DNA from 3 places in the Brucella sp. LJL56 genome. Region 3 is predicted to be linked to each of the others. Evidence: predicted binding sites of a transcription regulator. Region 3 holds the regulator's gene; each other region holds the start of a gene.

Region 1 (5,961 bases), 1.1 Mb from region 3:
AAAACATCGCCAAGCCGTTCCTTGAGGCGATAAACACGATCATAGTCGAGCGGCGGAATCTCGCGGTTTTCCTTGGGCGACAGTCCTTTCAGCCACGCCTTGCGGGCGTGTACCCAAAGCGCATCAGCACCAGCGTCGAGCGTCACGTCGGCCAAGGTATCGAGCGCAACTTCCACATCCTGATCGTCAACGCCGATACGACATTTGACGGTAACGGGCACGGAAACGGCTTCCTTCATCGCTGAAACGCAACGCGCCACCACATCTGGGGTCTGCATGAGACACGCTCCGAATGTACCGGACTGAACGCGGTCCGACGGGCAACCGACATTGAGATTGATTTCATCATAGCCGTAATCGGCGCCGATCCGGGCAGCCTCTTTCAGCTTGGCCGGATCAGAACCACCTAGCTGCAGCGCCACCGGATGTTCGGCGGCGTCGAAACCCAGCAACCGGTCACGCGGGCCGTGGATGATAGCATCCGCCACGACCATTTCGGTGTATAGCAGTGCGTGCCTGGAAAAGAGCCGGTGAAAATACCGGCAATGTCTGTCCGACCAATCGATCATGGGGGCGACGGCGAATCGGACATCAGGATAGTTGCGTTTTTTTGATTTTATTTCAGTCATTTATACAACAATCCTGAGAATGCGATTCAATCGCAGTCAGCGCCTTCAGTTTCCATTCGAGTTCGGAACTATCCCAAAAGCCACAATTGATCGAAATGATCAAGTTTCACCATTATTGCGGTCAGCGCCGCTTAATATAGTGACCCAGGAAGAATTTTCATACCCGACACGAAAACTCTGGCTGCTCCAGAGAGTAGAATGCCCTGTCTTCTCGCCAAATACGCACTATGATTGGGTACACAAACATTCTCCCGATTCTCATCTGCGCAATTCAAGGAAATTCGGCGTGACCTCCTTTTCTCCCTTCGGCAAATCATTCGATGCGTTTCTCTTTGACATGGACGGCACGATATTGAGCTCCATCGAAGCGACCGAACGCGTGTGGAGCGAATGGGCGATACGCCACGGCATCGATCCGGTCACATTCCTGCCGACCATCCACGGTGTCCGGGCAGTCGAAACAGTCCGCCGCCTTGCGCTGCCGGGCGTGGACCCGATCCGCGAGGCGGAAATATTGCTTCAGGCCGAAATGGCGGATCTGGACGGCATTGCACCTATCGACGGGGCTTGCGAGTTCCTGAACTCGCTTCCGGAAGACCGTTGGGCGATTGTAACCTCGGCGCCGCTCGAACTGGCGCGCCGCCGCGTCGCTGCGGCAGGATTGCCGATGCCGAAGACGATCGTTTCCGCCGAAGATGTAGAGCGCGGCAAGCCGAGCCCTGAATGTTTCCAGCTCGGCGCAAAGCGGCTTGGCTTCGATCCGCTTAACTGTCTTGTGTTCGAGGATGCGCCAGCCGGTATCGTTGCCGGAGAAACTGCAGGGGCCTGCGTCGTCGTGGTGACCGCAACGCACCCGCACTCCCCGAAAACATCGCACCTCAGCATTGAAAGCTATCGCTATCTGCAGCTCGACATTCTGGATGATGGCAGACTGGCTCTGGAACCGACCACGCCGATTCCAGTGGGTTAAATAACCCGCCGCCCTTCCCGCCAGACGGTGCGGATGATCGGAACATGATCGGCGATCTGCACCCGAACCAGATCAGCTCGCTTGCCTGCGAGGATCTCGCCGCGATCCTCCAGCCCTACCGCCTGGGCAGGGTTGGCAGAAACCAGTCGAATAGCTTGAGGCAGCGAAATGTTCTCAGCGACATCTGCGAGAAAAAACGCCGACTGCATCATGCTGGCCGGAATATAGTCCGACGATATGATGTCGAGATTTCCAGCCTCCGCCAGCTCGCGCGCGGATACATTTCCCGAATGTGAACCACCGCGCACCACATTCGGCGCTCCCATAAGAACCGACATTCCGGAATCTTTTGATGCCTTCGCCGCAATGTGTGTCGTGGGAAATTCGGCAACGCGTATTCCCTGCGCCTTTGCTTCTGCGACATGCTCTGTCGTCGCATCATCGTGGCTCGCCAGAATAACCCCGCGCTGGTGGCACAATTCGGCAATCGCCTTGCGCGTTGGAGCCGAATATCGCTGGGAATGCCCGATACGCCGCTCGCAATAGAGCCGGAACTCCTCTTCCGAGAATTTCAGCTTGCGGATGAAATAGGTCTTGTAGGTTTCGATATCCGTAAACTGGCGCTGCCCCGGCGCGTGATCCATCAGCGATACCAGCCTGACCAGCGCCTGATTACCGAACTGTTCGAAGGCCGGAAGGCAGTCGGGAGCCGAAACCTCGCAGCGCAAATGCAGGAAATGGTCGGCGCGCAACCGGCCTGCATGGCGACCCTCCGCGATTGCCGACGAAAGCTTGCGCATATCGTCGATACCCGTCTCGGCGTCATCATCGAAGCCTATACGCAATGCGTCGAAAACAGTGGTGATCCCGGAGGCAGCAATCTGGGCGTCATGCGCCTGCACAGCAGCAATCGGGTTCCAGCGCACCTTCGGACGCGGCGCATAGTGTCCTTCGAGGTGGTCTGTGTGCAGTTCCACCAGTCCGGGTGTCAGGAAGTCACCTTCCATATCCTCGCCGACACTGGATGCGCCAGCGGAGATATCGACGATCTTGCCGTCAACAAGCTTCAGGGAACCGAGAACGACATCGTCGGAGAGTACGATGCGGGCATTACGCAGAACCGTTTCATTTCCCATTACTTACGGCCTCCCAACCGCTCGTGAGGCCCGAGCAGACGCCACCTTGCCACCGGTCAGAGGATGCAGCGAATGAATCTCGAAAGGAGCCCCTTTTTCAGGTTCTACGAACAAAGCGAGATTCGCAACCTCCACAGCATCATCCAGCAGCGGCGTGAAGAACTCGTCCAGCGTCCGCTCCACGCGAGCGCGATCTTTCTCTTCCACAGGGCCGGTCAGGGTCATATGAAAGCGGAACTCCTCGAAAACATAAGGATAGCCCCAGCGCTCGATGTTGTGCCGCTGTGTCTCGCTAAGACGCTCCGGACGCCGCTTTGCAATTTCCGCCTCGGTGAGCGGCGCGCGAAAGCGGTCGAAAGCAACGACAACATCATTTGCGAGCTGGTTCAACCCGGCAACGGGTTCTTCCGGTACAAGAGCAAAGAACGGCCCTATTGCGTGAAGTTTCAGACGAGGAATGGTAACAGGTGCCGCCGATGAGGCGAAATGCATCAATGCGGAAAGCAGATCATTTTCGGTCTGTTTTTCGTCCAGACGAAATGGAGCCTTCATGGTCGCATGAAAGCCATAGCGGCGCGGCTCTTCGGTCAGCTTGGCGATTTCATCGGTCGCAAGCGAGCGAATCGCAGGCATCTTTACCGGCTCGCCACTGAACGCGCTTCGTCCGAGCCAGTTTGCGGCAACCTTCAAAAGCGCATCGTTGGATGGCGGCGTGAAATAAATCGCATAACGCATGTCAAATCCTTAGGCGAGGTTCGCTACACGACGTCAGCGGAACTCCAAGATATCAGGTAATGCATCGCGCTTCTGAAAAGCTATCCCGATTTTGAGGTCGAAGCGGTCGGCGGATGCTTACACAATGAATGTGGCAAGTCGATAAAGACCAGATGACAGTCATCACCAATTACCGACAAACCAATTTTACACGAGCGAAAATTAGTATAGGCGTTAGCCCCATTGGAAGTGAGGAGACTGACATGGGCGGATTTGCGTCTATCGGCGAATGCATGATCGAGCTTTCAGGCAATGAAGGCGATCAATGGCGCATGGGTTTTGCGGGCGATACGCTGAACACTGCGTGGTACATGCGGGCGTTGACGGACAAAGCCTTTTCCGTCGAATATGTGACCGCTTTCGGCGAAGACAGCTTTTCGCAGAAGCAACGCGTGTTTCTGACATCGAACGGTATCGGCATCGCGCACAGCCCCGTTATCGACGGGCTTCACCCCGGCCTTTATGCAATCACACTCAACGGTGCCGAGCGCTCCTTCACCTATTGGCGCAGCGACGCCGCCGCCCGGCGTCTCGCCAGTGATCGCGCAGCTTTGGAACAAAGTCTGGCCGGTCGCGACATCATCTATTTTTCGGGCATTTCTATTGCCATTATCCTGCCGGAGCATCGAGACACGTTTTTCAACGTCTTGCGAGAATGCCGCGCCGCCGGTTCGCGAATCGCATTCGATCCGAATTTCCGTCACCAGCTCTGGCCCGACCGGAAAGTTGCGCAGGATATCATCAGCGAAGCGATGCGCATTGCGGATATTGCGCTGCCCACATTCCCCGATGAACAGGCGCTTTTTGGCGACAAGGACGCCGGCGCTTGCGTAGATCGCCTTGCCGCGCTTGGCGTGAAAGAGATCGTCGTGAAGGATGGCACGGAACCTGCACTGGTCGTCACGGGCACTGAAAGCGTATCGGTGCCGTCCGTTGTGGCGCAAGCCGTGGACACCACCGGCGCTGGCGACAGCTTCAACGGCGCATATCTTGCCGCGCGATTGAAGGGGCTTGCTCCGGTGGAAGCAGCCCGGAAAGCCCATCTGGTAGCAGCACGTGTCGTCGAGATACGTGGCGCGCTCGCTCCGATGGAAACCGCACGCGCCGCCTTTTCCGACTAAAGCGTGTCGCGCTTTATCATATTCAAACGACACGCTTTAAGCTTTTGTTTTTACGCATGTCTCCCAAAACGGTTCCCACTTTTGGGAGACATGCTCCAATTATTCTCGCGTAAAGCTGAAATGGCTGGTCTGGGCATAAACCTCGCCTGGACGTAATATTGCCTGCGGGAAATACGGGTACTCCAACGATCCCGGCCAAATCTGCGGCTCCAGGCAGAAGCCTGCGTGTTTTCCGTAGGGCTTGCCCAACAGGCCGATACAATCATTGGCCATGGTGTTGCCAGCGTAGAACTGGACGCCCGGCTCTGTCGTCGATATGTCGAGACGAATACCCGAACGAGCACCCACGACCGACGCGCATGGGCGCAATGGCCCGCGTGCAGCGGTCAGGCAGAAATTGCTGTCATACTGGACCTGACTCCCGTTTTCCTCAAAGCGAATCGGACGAAAATCCCTGAAGTCGTAGGGCGTTTCTTTGACCGGCAGAACGCGACCGTCCGGAATGAGAGCGTCATCGACCGGCATATAGGCGTCGGCCTCGATCTTCAGTTGGTGATCTAGAATATCGCCCTCGCCGCCATCATCGAGATTGAAGTAACTGTGATGAAGCAGATTGCATATGGTCGGCTTATCGGTCACCGCTTCCAGACGGACAATCAGCGTTCCGTCTCCATTGAGCATATATGTGCAGCTCACATTCAGATTACCGGGGAAACCCATCTCGCCATCCGCAGCGACAGTCGCAAGCGTCACGAAATCCGGACCGTTTCCGGTTATCTTCCAGACGCGATTGCCCAACCCCTTGCTGCCGCCATGCAGGTTATGACGGCCCTGAAAGTTCGGTTCCACCTCATAGGTTGTTCCATCCAGATCGAACCGGGCATTGCGGATACGATTGGCCGAACGACCGGCAATCGCGCCCAGATGCGGTGAGTGAGCGGGATAATCGGCAAAGTCGCGATAGCCGATCACAAGAGGAGCCGTATGACCCTCCATCCGCAAATCCTGAATGGCAGCGCCCCAGCTTATGATCTTGGCCGTCAAAGGGCCGTTGGAGATAGTGAGCCGGTGAACCGCCTGCCCGTCCGGTGCATGTCCGAAGATTTCCGAATTCACGTTTGCCCGCCTGTCAATGATGCAACGATGAGATGCGCATGAAGCCGCATCAATGCGCAGGACGCAAGACACATCATGACCAAATGACGATTTTGAACCAATCTTGATTGAACCTGCAAACAAGTATTTTTCACACTATTTTCTTATTCAATACAGATGTTATCCTCATCTATAAACTACCGAATATTACCGATAAATACTAAATTAGAGGATTT
Region 2 (5,961 bases), on a different contig from region 3:
CTTGCCCGTCGTGGCGGCAAAATCCTGCCCGTCTTCCTCGATCTCGATGATATGGCCGAAGGCGTTCTTGGCGCGCGGATTGGCGGCATCCACCTGATCGTCCTTGCGCTTGGTATTGTTGGTGAGCATGACATAAACGCGGCCATTGACCGGGTTCGGCTGCACGTCTTCCGGGCGGTCCATCTTGGTCGCGCCGAGAAGATCGCCCGCGCGGCGGGTTTCGATCAGCACATCGGCCTGACTTTTGAAGCCGTTCTGCTCGGTCAGTGGCCCTTGGCCAAACACCAGCGGCATCCACTCCACCTTGCCATCCTCATGGAATTTGGCCACGTGAAGCGTGCCTGCATCCAGCAGGTCCATATTGGCAGCGCGATCATCCGGGTTGAACTTGCCCGCCGTCACGAACTTGTAGACATAATCGAAGCGTTCGTCGTCACCCAGATAGAAGACCACACGCCCATCCTTGTTGACGATGGATTCCGCCCCTTCATGCTTGAAACGGCCAAGCGCGGTTCGCTTCTTCGGCACGGAGTTCGGATCGGACACATCGACCTCGACAATCCAGCCGAAACGGTTCGGCTCGTTCGGCTCCTTGGAAACATCGAAACGGTCGTAGAAACGTCCCCAGTCATAGGAACCTTCTGGAATGCCCATGCGCTTGTAATTGGCCGTTTCCGCGTGACCTTCCGGCAATTCGCCGATGAAATAGCCGTGGATGTTTTCCTCGGCCATGATGTAGGTGCCCCAGGGCGTGACGCCGCCTGCGCAATTGTTGACAGTGCCGAATACCTTGGTGCCGGAAGGATCGGCATTGGTCTTGACGCGATCATGACCGGCGGCGGGACCGCTCAGCGCCATCTCGGTATTGGAGGTGATGCGGCGATTATTTGCGCCGTCGAGCACCGGCTGCCATTTGCCGTCCCGCTTGCGGATTTCGACAATCGTGCCGCCATGGGCGGCCATTTCGATATCCACCTGTTCCCTGGAGAGCGGAGCCTGCTCCACCTTGCCGTCAACGATCTTGACAAGGCCAGGGAACATCAGGTGCGGATTGGTATATTCGTGATTGACCACGAGGAAGCCATGTTCCGGCGATCCCTCGATGGCGATATAGCCGACATAATCATTGTTGTAGCCGAACTGGCGCGCCTGCGCCTCGGCTGACTGTTTGGTTGGATCGAATTCCGGCGCATCGGCGAAAAGTCTGTCGCCCCAGCGCAAAAGCACATCAGCATCATAGCCTTCCGCGACGTGATGATGGGCATCCACACCGGCCTCGACCTCCTTGAAGGAAAAGGCCGAGCCGGATTCGGCGCGCGCATCGCCAGCGCTCATCAGCGCGAGCGGGCTGACGGTTGCCGCAATGGCCGAGACAGCGAGCGATCCACGCAGAAAGCCACGGCGGGAAAAGCGGCGGCTGATGATTTCGCCCATGGTGGGGTTGTCGGACGGATTGCGCGGGTCGGCATCTGCTTCTTCCAACTGGCTGGTCTTGAACAGACTTTGCTGGGAAAGATTCTCTGACATTGCTGGCTCCCTATCGAACAGTGGAGTTGCAAATTAGAAGTACTCCATGACAGCCGGACGACATTGGGCCAGCCGCTGCGAAACCTGCCGGGAAAATTTCCGCCTAATGATAGAATAATTTTGCTGGCAAATGCGGTTTCCGATAGAACCGTCCCGATTTTATGAATTGAGGGGTTGGTGATGACCGACATGGCAACCGCGCGGCGCAATATTGTTGTCCTGACGATGGCACAGGCACTTGGTGCTTCCAGCCCGCCTATTGTGATTTCGCTTGGCGGTCTGGTGGGCCAGAAATTGTCTTCCGATCCGGCGCTTGTCACGCTTCCCGTCAGCCTTTTCAATCTCGGGCTCGCGCTTGGCACGCTTCCTGCTGCCTTCTTCATGCGCCAGTTTGGACGCCGCAATGCCTATATGCTGGGCGCACTTGTCGGCGCTTCGGCGGGCGTGATCGCAGCCGCAGGTATTTTTGCCGCCTCCTTCCTCATCTTCTGCCTTGGAACGCTGACCGCCGGCTTTTACGCCGCCTATGTTCAGAGCTATCGCTTTGCCGCCACCGATGCGGCAACCGGCGACATGAAGGCGCGCGCCATATCATGGGTCATGGTGGGTGGGCTCGTTGCGGCAATCGTCGGGCCACAGCTCGTCATCTGGACGCGCGATAGCATTCCGGATGCGATGTTTGCAGGCAGTTTTCTCAGCCAGGCGGTCCTGGGTCTTCTTGCCCTCCCCGTCCTTTTCATGCTGCGCGCACCGAAGATTCGCAAAGACCCCGGCACTGTCCATGATACAGGCCGTCCTCTCGGTGAAATTCTCCGTTCGCCGCGCTTCATCCTTTCAGTGGCTGCGGGTGTCTGTTCCTATGCGCTGATGACATTCGTGATGACGGCAGCGCCTATCGCCATGGTCGGCCACGGCCATTCCGTCGATCATGCAGCACTTGGCATCCAATGGCATGTGCTGGCCATGTTCGCGCCGAGCTTCTTCACCGGGAAGCTCATCACCCGTTTCGGCAAGGAAAAGATCACCGCGCTCGGATTGGTTTTGATTGCCTTCTCCGCCATTATTGCTCTGGGCGGCTTTGATGTCGGCCATTTCTGGGGTGCGCTGATCTTCCTCGGTATCGGCTGGAATTTCGGCTTTATCGGCGCGACCGCCATGATAACGGATTGCCACACGCCAGCAGAACGCGGCAAGGCACAAGGTGCCAATGATTTCATCATGTTCGGCACCGTGGCCTGCGCTTCGTTCTTTGCAGGTTCGCTGCTGCATTCTTCAGGCTGGGAAACCATCAACTGGCTCGTCTTCCCGATAGTCGCCCTCGTTCTGGTGCCGCTTATTCTGCGTCTGAAGCCGAAAGGGGCTACAGCCGAAGCCTGATCGATCAGAAACCCTGTTCCTTCATCCAGAGCCTGCCGCCTTCGGACACCGCGTCATAAACCGCGCCACCGAGGGCGGCCCCGATGTCCGTATGCAAGCCGGCATACGACGCCGCCTCTCCAGTCTGCCCATGTGGAGCTGAAACGGCGATGCAATCCGTTCCAGTGCCCGTTGCGGCTCTGCCGCCGACAGTGAGGCCAAGTTCGATAATGGCAGCGGTGCGGGCTTCGGCTGCTATCGACATTGCCTCTATATGGGCTGCTATCGACAAGGGCCTGTTGATGTGGACCAGAAGATTGATGGTTCCGGCTGGCATCTTCAACTGCGAGAGTTCACCAACCCTCCCCGCATTCGACAGGCCGACAGTGGCAAGACAAGCAGCATAAGTTTCGCCGGAGCGCCGCGTTGCGACATGATGCTTCTGCACGCTACGCGAGGTCATCATCTGGACCGCTTCGCCATAACCGGCTTCTGCCAGTCTTTCCTGCAGCAAAACTGCCGGATCGACATCCAGCGTCAGATCGTCATTACGCACTTCCAGCCAGGCGACGGAACGCGCCGAGACGAAACCCGGACGTGTCAGCGACCAGCTCAGAATGTTTTGCCGGTGGGAAAATTCAGCCGCAAGCACCCGGCCGGAACAATGGATCGTGAAAGGCAGCATGAACGATCTATTGCAGATCGGCGCATAAATCGCGACCAGCACCTGCCTGCCATCCACAGGACTGCCGTGTTGATGTGGTGATAAAGCACGGCTTCGTGACTTGGCCACAGTTTCACAAGAAGATATCTATCTTGGAATATTGTTTCGCGTGTCACGGGAACGGACAAGCGGTTTTGCTCTGGATTGCGTCATGATCAACGATCTCACCGATGAGATATTCTGGATATTCACCATCGGGTGCTGCATTCTTTTTATCATGCGCCTTCTTTCGCCTCCCCCGCGCCATAAGGCCGACCAGGCGCAAGACCTGAACACATTGCGCCCTCGCCGGCGCTCGCGGCGGCGTCGCTTTCAGGCACTGGACTGAGTTCGGAACGGCGCGTCTCGACTGTTTGTTTTAACGCGCATCATGTTCCGAAGACCGTTTCACACTTTTCGGGATGCGCTCTAATCTGCCGTACGGATGACCCAGAACTTTTCCAGATCAACCGGATTGTCCCATGCGGCCACGGCACCGGAGCAAACGAGGAAAATGTCCCCCGCGGCAAATGTCGCGCTTCCCTCATCGGGGTTGGAGAGCGTGACTTCGCCCTTGCGCAACATCATCAATTCCGAAAACGAATAGGTGATCGGACGGCGGGCATATGGGGTGGTTGCCCAGATGCCCCATGAGAGCAAATCCTCGTCCTGGAATTCGTGCCGGACAGTTTGCGGCGCAGGCGTGGTCAAAAGTGCCGCATTGGGTGCACCGCCGGGCGTCATCGGGTGATCAAGATCGAGTTTGGCCAGGGATAGTTGCGGATTATCCTGTTGCAAAACAAGAATGACGCAATCCGCCGATTTTGCATCCCACGAGAATATACCTGCCGGGAGGCTGGCCACTTCGCCCTTGGTCAGCGTAATCCCGGCGCCATTGCTGTCCTGGATCGTTAAAGTGCCGTCGCGCAGCATTATGATGCACGAGAAGCGGCTTTCCGCTTCTTTTCCATTCCCCGAAAGGACGGCACGACCGAAGCCGAAATATTCAGTCGCCAGTTCGTTCAGGCCGATGGTTTGAAAGGCCGTTTTCAGGTCCGAGGCGCAAGAAGGTGCGGCGCCCAGATTGATTACGTTTTTCAGCACGTTGGATTCTTTCTATATGGGGAATTATTTCGATGCGAAGCCGAGGCTGTCCTTGATCCAGTACCAGCGGATGCCGAGATCCATCACCGGCTTGCGGATGGCATGCCAGGCAAGGCGCGGAATGTTGGTGGTCGGATAAACCATGGGGCGACCTTCGGCGATGTATTCCGCGTACATCTTGCCAAAGGCAGTGGCCATAGCCACGCCCCGGCCATTATAGCCAAGCATGACGTGCAAGCCTTGGGCCGGATTGTGCAGGTGTGGCAGGCCGTCCATGGTCAGCGCCACATGGCCGGACCAGTGATAATCGATGCCGATTCCGTCCAGTTGCGGAAACAGCCTCACCATCCCGGCCTTCAATGCATCCATCAGGGCTTTCTTCTCGGTCATCCCGACGGCGCCACGCCCGCCGATGAGAAAACGCCCGTCTTGTGATTGACGCATATAAAAAGCGATCTTGCGCGTTTCTGACAGGACCACACCGCCCGGCATGACCTCGCGGCGCTGCTTTTCCGAGAGTGGAGCGGTCGCAATCAACATGCTTTGCACAGGAAGAATGCTTTGAGCGAGCCCCGGCACCAGATTGCCTGTATAGGCATTGGTCGCGACAAGCGCTTCACGCGCGCGAACTGTCCCGTTTGCGGTCTTTGCGATCCAGTCGCCGTTTTCCTGCGCCAGAGCGGTAACGGAGGAATCTTCGAAAATCTGAACACCGCGCGCCGTGGCAGCGCGTGCAAGCCCACGTGCATAGTCCAGCGGTTGCAGGGCACCGGCACGCGGATCACGCCACCCGCCGAAATAACGATCCGTGCCGGAAAGCGCAGCAACCTGCGCGCGATCCAAAATCTCGACCTCGACGCCTTGCGCCTGCCATTGCCGCGCACGCTTATGGACAGCAGCAGTCGCAAGCTGGGAATGCGCGGCCTGAATCCAGCCGGTACGAACAGGCGCGCATTGGATGTCATGTTCCCGTATAAGGTCGAAAACGAGATCGCCCACGCCGCCGACCAGATCGATCATACGCCTGCCGTGTTCTGGCCCAAAGGTCGACAGAAGGTCTTCGGGATCATGCTTCAGCCCAGGGATCACCTGTCCGCCATTGCGTCCCGATGCTCCGAAGCCGACATGGCGCGCTTCAAGGACCACCACCGTCTTGCCGCGTTCGGCAAGGAACAATGCGCTTGAAAGGCCCGTAAAACCGCCGCCGACTATCACGACATCCGCCTCATGCACGCCGCTCAATCCGGGATGGTTCGGCTTGGCCTCGCCAG
Region 3 (5,961 bases):
GCCGAATCCGTTTCCGAAGTCGATTTATGAAAATGTCGCCTACGGCCCGCGCATTCACGGTCTGGCCCGTACCAAGGCCGATCTGGAGGAAATCGTCGTGACGAGCCTGCAGAAGGCGAGCTTGTTCGAGGAAGTGAAGGATCGTCTGCACGATGCGGGCACTGGCCTTTCCGGCGGCCAGCAGCAGCGCCTCTGCATTGCGCGCGCGATTGCAGTGAGCCCGGAAGTCATCCTCATGGACGAACCGTGCTCGGCGCTCGACCCGATTGCTACCGCCAAGGTGGAGGAGCTGATCGACGAACTGCGCCAGAACTATACGATCGTGATCGTCACCCACTCCATGCAGCAGGCCGCCCGCGTTTCGCAGCGCACTGCCATGTTCCATCTCGGCAATCTGGTCGAAGTGGGCGACACGGAAACCATGTTCACCGCACCCACCGAAAAGCGCACGCAGGACTACATTACCGGACGTTTCGGCTAATCCGGAACTGCGCTCAAACAGATAGACAGTGCGGCTTCCCCGCAATTTATATTACGAGGTCTACTATGCCGTCTCAGCATACCGTTCGCTCCTACGATGAGGAATTGAAGTTTCTCACCCATAAGATCGCCGAAATGGGCGGACATGCGGAACGTATGGTCGAGCAGTCGGTCGCCGCTATCGTCAATGCGGACAATGCGCTTGCACAACGCGTTATCTCCGACGATCTCATCCTCGATGCCAGTGAGCGCGAGATTGACGATAAGGCCGTGATGATCATTGCCAAGCGTCAGCCCATGGCTGTGGACCTGCGTGAAATCATCGGCTCGATCCGCATCTCCGCCGATCTGGAGCGCGTCGGCGATCTGGGCAAGAACATTGCCAAGCGCGTGGCTGCCGTTTCTGAATCACGCCAGCCGGTAAAGCTTTATCGCGGTCTTGAAACCCTGGCCGAACTGGCGCTGACCCAGCTCAAGGATGTGCTCGACGCCTATGCGTCGCGCTCGGTGCAGCAGATCAATGTCGTTCGCGATCGCGATGACGAGATTGACGCCATGTACACGTCACTGTTCCGCGAACTGCTTACCTACATGATGGAGGATCCGCGCAATATTTCCGCCTGCACGCATCTTCTGTTCTGCGCGAAGAATATCGAGCGCATCGGCGATCACGCGACCAACATCGCGGAGACCGTCTATTACATCGTGACCGGCCTGCAAATGCCGGCCGAACGACCCAAGGAAGACCTGAGCCACGGCATAGTCGTGGATGAGGCGCGTAAACCCTGAACCACAGCCGGCCGAACTTCGGTCCGGCGTTTGAGAATGAGTGAATAGCGCGGCGGCACGCGGTCGATTGGGGGATTGTATCCACCGCCCGCCGAATTTGGATAGGGAAATACTGGATGTCACAGGCACCCAAAATCGCTGTGGTAGAAGACGAAGAGGCGCTGAGCGTTCTGCTTCGCTACAATCTCGAGGCAGAGGGCTACCAGGTCGATACGATGCTGCGCGGCGACGAGGCCGAAATCGCCTTGCGCGAGAACGTGCCGGATCTGCTCATTCTGGACTGGATGCTGCCGGGCGTATCGGGCATCGAGCTTTGCCGCCGCCTGCGTCAATGGCCCGAAACGGAGCGTCTGCCGATCATCATGCTGACGGCGCGCGGCGAGGAAAGCGAACGTGTTCGCGGCTTGAGTGTCGGCGCGGACGATTATGTCGTGAAGCCATTTTCGACGCCGGAACTTCTGGCGCGCGTCAAGGCGATGCTGCGCCGGTCCAATCCAAGCATTCTTTCTCACGTGCTGAAAGTGGGCGATCTTGTTCTCGATCGCCAGCAGCATCGTGTCTATCGCAAGGAAAAGGAAGTTCGCCTTGGGCCGACGGAATTCCGCCTGCTCGAATATTTCATGATGTCGCCTGGTCGTGTTTTCTCGCGAAGCCAGCTTCTCGATGGGGTCTGGGGACCGGATATCTATGTGGACGATCGCACTGTGGACGTTCATGTCGGACGGTTGCGCAAGGCAATCAATGTCGGTCGCGCACTTGATCTGATCCGCACGGTCCGCGGCGCCGGTTATTCTTTCGGCTGATCGACTCTGTCATCCACAGTTTCAGGAATTGAACTTATCCGGTCCGTCACGGCTCTCGTGGTGGACCGTTTTTGCTTGCGGCGAAGCGTTGTGAAGCGCAGATCGGGCTCGTCCGATTCGCATTGGGACGGTCGAAACAGGCGTTGAAAGCCCGATCTCACGCGATGTTACACATCTGTTTCCAAAGTTGACATGGAGCAACGGAACCTCTCTGTGAACAGAAATTCCGTAGATCATTTGAAACACCACGAATGTGCTTGCAAAAACTGCGCAAGCAAAAGCGAATTAAGGCAGCGATATGGCGTGTATTGCGAGACTTTGAATCTCATTAAATCAATATCTTATCTGAATTGATAGGTCATGTTAAGGAATTGTTAATATATTTAAAGGGCTTGTGAGCATATTCGCATTCTCGATTCGGAATTGTTTTAGGGCTTTTTAGCCGCCTTCAGCATTGTTGGGATTTGACCCTTCGCCTTTTTTTGGCCTAAAAATTCCAAAACCTTGAATTCGATTGAGCGACAGTAGGGCGTGTGATTTTGATCTTCGTCCTCTTTGACTTGCACCGCAGTCGAACGTTCGAGCGCATCGTTCCAGATGTGTTTGCCTGAACGGATGACTGGATCAGTTAAGGGTCCTAATATGAGACTGAGCCATTGACGCGCGCCGCGAAGTGGAAATTGCCCGTTCTTATCGGGCTGGTGGTTGCGCCTTTCGTGGTGACCGGTTGCACGACGACCGGAACCTCGGGAAAAGCCAATTCGGAAAAGACGGCGGCAAGCCACGTCAAGACCGTCAATGGCGTGAAGACCTATACCTACACCGCACGGGACAAGAATTGTCTTGAGCGCGCGATGTTCTTCGAATCCAACCGTTCGAGTTCCGATGGCCTTCTGGCTGTCGGCACGGTCGTCATGAACCGCCTCGCATCGGGCCGTTATCCGGATACGATTTGTGGTGTCGTCGGTCAGAAGAACCAGTTTGCACCTGGTGTTCTTTCACGCCAAATGAATTCCAAAGCGCTACCGGACGTTCAGGCCGCCGCCGCCGCAGTCCTCAAAGGAGAACGGCATCCAAAGTTGAAGAATGCCATGTTCTTCCACACGGCTGGTCTGAAATTCCCCTATAACAACATGCACTATGTGCTCGTTGCGGGTGGCAATTCCTTCTACGAGAAGCGTAATCGCGACGGCTCGCTGCAAAGTCCGGTTCCGCAGGAACCCTACAATCTTGCTCTGGCCTATTCGCCGCAATCGCCGTCGCTTCCGCAGGATCCGTCCTATGATGTGACCCTGCCGCAGACCGGTCCGATTCCAGGTACGGAACCGACCGTTCAGGTGGCACTCGCGGAAGCTGTAAAGGCTCAAAGCGTCGAACAGAATGTCGGTGCTGGTCCGCAGGCTCGTGGCGACCGTCTGGCGCGCCATCGCGGTGTTGCTGCGCCTCAACAGGAGCAGCCGGTGCAGATGGCCTCCTACCAGTCGCAATTCGATACGACTGCTCCGCAGGCGACATCGCTCGGCTATGCCCCTGCAAGCCAGAAGCAGGTTGACGCCATCGGCGCGCTCCTTCTGTCCCAGGACCGTCCCGAAGCACCGTTATAAGAAGCGTGTTTATACTCGGATAAACTGAAGCGCCGGTCTGATTTCATTCAGATCGGCGTTTTGATTTGATGGCTGGCTGCCGTCGCTTTCCGGTGCTGGTTTCAGGGCCGGTAGATTGGACGATAGATCACCATCGGCGTGTCATAGAAATCGACCTGGTTCTGCCAGGCGCGCCGGTCGGCTCTGCGATCGAGGTCTAATCGCATGAGACAATTGGCGAAAGCGTCGGTCTTGGCCTTGAAACCATAGCTACGACAGGTCTGTTCGTCGGCGGCGCGGCGTTGTTCGGGCGTCATGGTCACGCAGCCTGCAAGTAGGCCGGTAATGCCCAGTAAGATAAGCACTTTCTTATTCATTACGAACTGCTTTCTTCTGCAACTGACCGCATGAATACTATAGCGCAATGGCAGGAAAAAAGGTGGTGAAATTATGCCGTCTGATAAACTGTCAGTGATTCCATATCCAAAGAGGTCTTCCACCCATGGCTCATGAAAAGCTGAACCCAATCATCGACCCGGTGAAACTTGAACGTCTGGCGGAAGTCGCTGTTCGCGTTGGCCTGCAATTGCGCGAGGGACAAGATCTCGTCATCACGGCACCGGTCGTCGCGCTGCCGCTGGTTCGCCTCATCGCCAAACATGCCTACAAGGCTGGCGCCGGTTTGGTAACGCCATTCTTCGCGGACGATGAAATGGCGCTCGCTCGTTACGAGAACGCACCTGACCCGAGTTTCGACCGCGCAGCAAACTGGCTTTATGAAGGAATGGCAAAGGCCTATTCGGATGGTGCCGCGCGTCTCGCCATCGCAGCCGACAATCCGATGCTTCTCTCCAGTCAGGACCCTGCAAAGGTTTCACGCGCTAACCGCGCCAATTCGAAGGCGTATCAGCCGGCACTCGAGAAGATCGCCGGTTTCGACATCAACTGGAACATCGTCTCTTATCCCAACCCGGCATGGGCGAAGCTCATGTTTCCAAACGAACCGGAGGACGTTGCGGCCCGCAAGCTGGCCGATGCAATCTTCGCAGCTTCACGTGTCGATGTCGACGATCCGGTCGGTGCCTGGGCGGCACACAATGCAACGCTTCGTACGCGCACCCGCTTCCTGAACGGCAAGACTTATAGGGCCTTGCATTTCAAAGGCCCGAACACTGACCTGACGGTCGGACTTGCTGATGGTCATGAATGGCATGGCGGTGCTTCCACCGCGAAAAATGGTATCACCTGCAATCCGAACATTCCGACGGAGGAGGTGTTCACCACGCCTCATGCACTGCGTGTCGAGGGGTATGTGACGAGTACCAAGCCTCTGTCGCATCAGGGCACCCTGATCGAGAATATTGCGGTTCGCTTTGAAGCCGGACGGATCGTCGAGGCGAAGGCCAATCGCGGTGAAGAAGTTCTCAACAAAGTGCTGGATACGGATGAAGGCGCCCGTCGTCTGGGTGAAGTGGCACTTGTGCCGCATTCCTCACCGATTTCGCAGAGCGGGCTTCTGTTCTACAACACCTTGTTCGATGAAAATGCTGCAAGCCACATTGCGCTCGGCCAGTGCTATTCCAAATGCTTTGTCGATGGCGCAAAACTCACGCCGGAACAGATCAAGGTGCAAGGTGGCAATTCAAGTCTCATCCATATCGACTGGATGATCGGCTCTGGCCAGATCGACGTCGATGGAATCAACCAGGATGGAACTCGCGAACCGGTGATGCGAAGCGGCGAATGGGCTAACTAACTATCGAGGAACAGAAAAGGCCGGGATTTGCCCGGCCTTTTCATTGCATCTGTGAGGTCAGTTCTTTTCCTGGACATGGGCTTCCAGGAACCACAATGCCTTATCGAGGCTGCGGGATGCGGCGGTAAAAATATCCGCTGTATCGTCGTCGCCTGCATCGTCCGCATCCTTGATCGATTTGCGCAAGAGATTGGCAACATCGCCATAGCGTTCGATCAGGGCAAGCAGATGGTCGTGAACGGCATAGATATCGGTCGGATATGGCTTGAGCTTACTTTCCTTGGCCACGACCTGCGTGGTGCCATAGGCCGTCCCGCCAATCTGCACGGCGCGCTCGGCAATCGTATCGACATGTTCGTCGAGATCGTCACGGAAACCGTCGAGCATTTCATGAACGGCGATGAACTGCGGCCCCTTGAGGTTCCAGTGCGCCTGCTTTGTGATGAGGGCAAGATCGATTGTCGCGGCAAGATTTTCGTTAAGCAGCGCGATCATTGTCGTCTTCGTGTTGGAAGGAAGATCGTTGCGGGTTGCATGCATCGACTTCTTG

The links. Region 3 encodes PhoB, which activates phosphate uptake and scavenging genes when phosphate is short. Its sites were predicted from a motif close to TGTCATNNANCTGTCAT; they were not measured.
Positions count from the first base shown of each region.
Region 1: a site for PhoB is predicted at 3,612-3,628, ahead of ACYSN1_RS02015 (DUF1045 domain-containing protein). Genes of this name have one in related genera too.
Region 2: a site for PhoB is predicted at 1,574-1,590, ahead of ACYSN1_RS14055 (PhoX family protein). Genes of this name have one in related genera too.

Region 1 covers NZ_JBTXLQ010000001.1:409,339-415,299, forward strand. Annotated here, with positions in the region: gene dusA (tRNA dihydrouridine(20/20a) synthase DusA) at 1-629, opposite strand, end outside; gene ACYSN1_RS02005 (HAD family hydrolase) at 916-1,599, shown strand; gene ACYSN1_RS02010 (alpha-D-ribose 1-methylphosphonate 5-triphosphate diphosphatase) at 1,596-2,735, opposite strand; gene ACYSN1_RS02015 (DUF1045 domain-containing protein) at 2,739-3,470, opposite strand; gene ACYSN1_RS02020 (sugar kinase) at 3,713-4,630, shown strand; gene ACYSN1_RS02025 (aldose epimerase family protein) at 4,730-5,746, opposite strand.
Region 2 covers NZ_JBTXLQ010000003.1:447,692-453,652, forward strand. Annotated here, with positions in the region: gene ACYSN1_RS14055 (PhoX family protein) at 1-1,527, opposite strand, end outside; gene ACYSN1_RS14060 (MFS transporter) at 1,708-2,904, shown strand; gene ACYSN1_RS14065 (adenosylcobinamide amidohydrolase) at 2,909-3,625, opposite strand; gene ACYSN1_RS14070 (hypothetical protein) at 3,759-3,935, shown strand; gene ACYSN1_RS14075 (cupin domain-containing protein) at 4,016-4,690, opposite strand; gene ACYSN1_RS14080 (NAD(P)/FAD-dependent oxidoreductase) at 4,715-5,961, opposite strand, start outside.
Region 3 covers NZ_JBTXLQ010000001.1:1,519,099-1,525,059, reverse strand. Annotated here, with positions in the region: gene pstB (phosphate ABC transporter ATP-binding protein PstB) at 1-481, shown strand, start outside; gene phoU (phosphate signaling complex protein PhoU) at 547-1,269, shown strand; gene phoB (phosphate regulon transcriptional regulator PhoB) at 1,386-2,072, shown strand; gene ACYSN1_RS07310 (cell wall hydrolase) at 2,729-3,676, shown strand; gene ACYSN1_RS07305 (hypothetical protein) at 3,778-4,032, opposite strand; gene ACYSN1_RS07300 (aminopeptidase) at 4,158-5,411, shown strand; gene dps (DNA starvation/stationary phase protection protein Dps) at 5,469-5,961, opposite strand, start outside.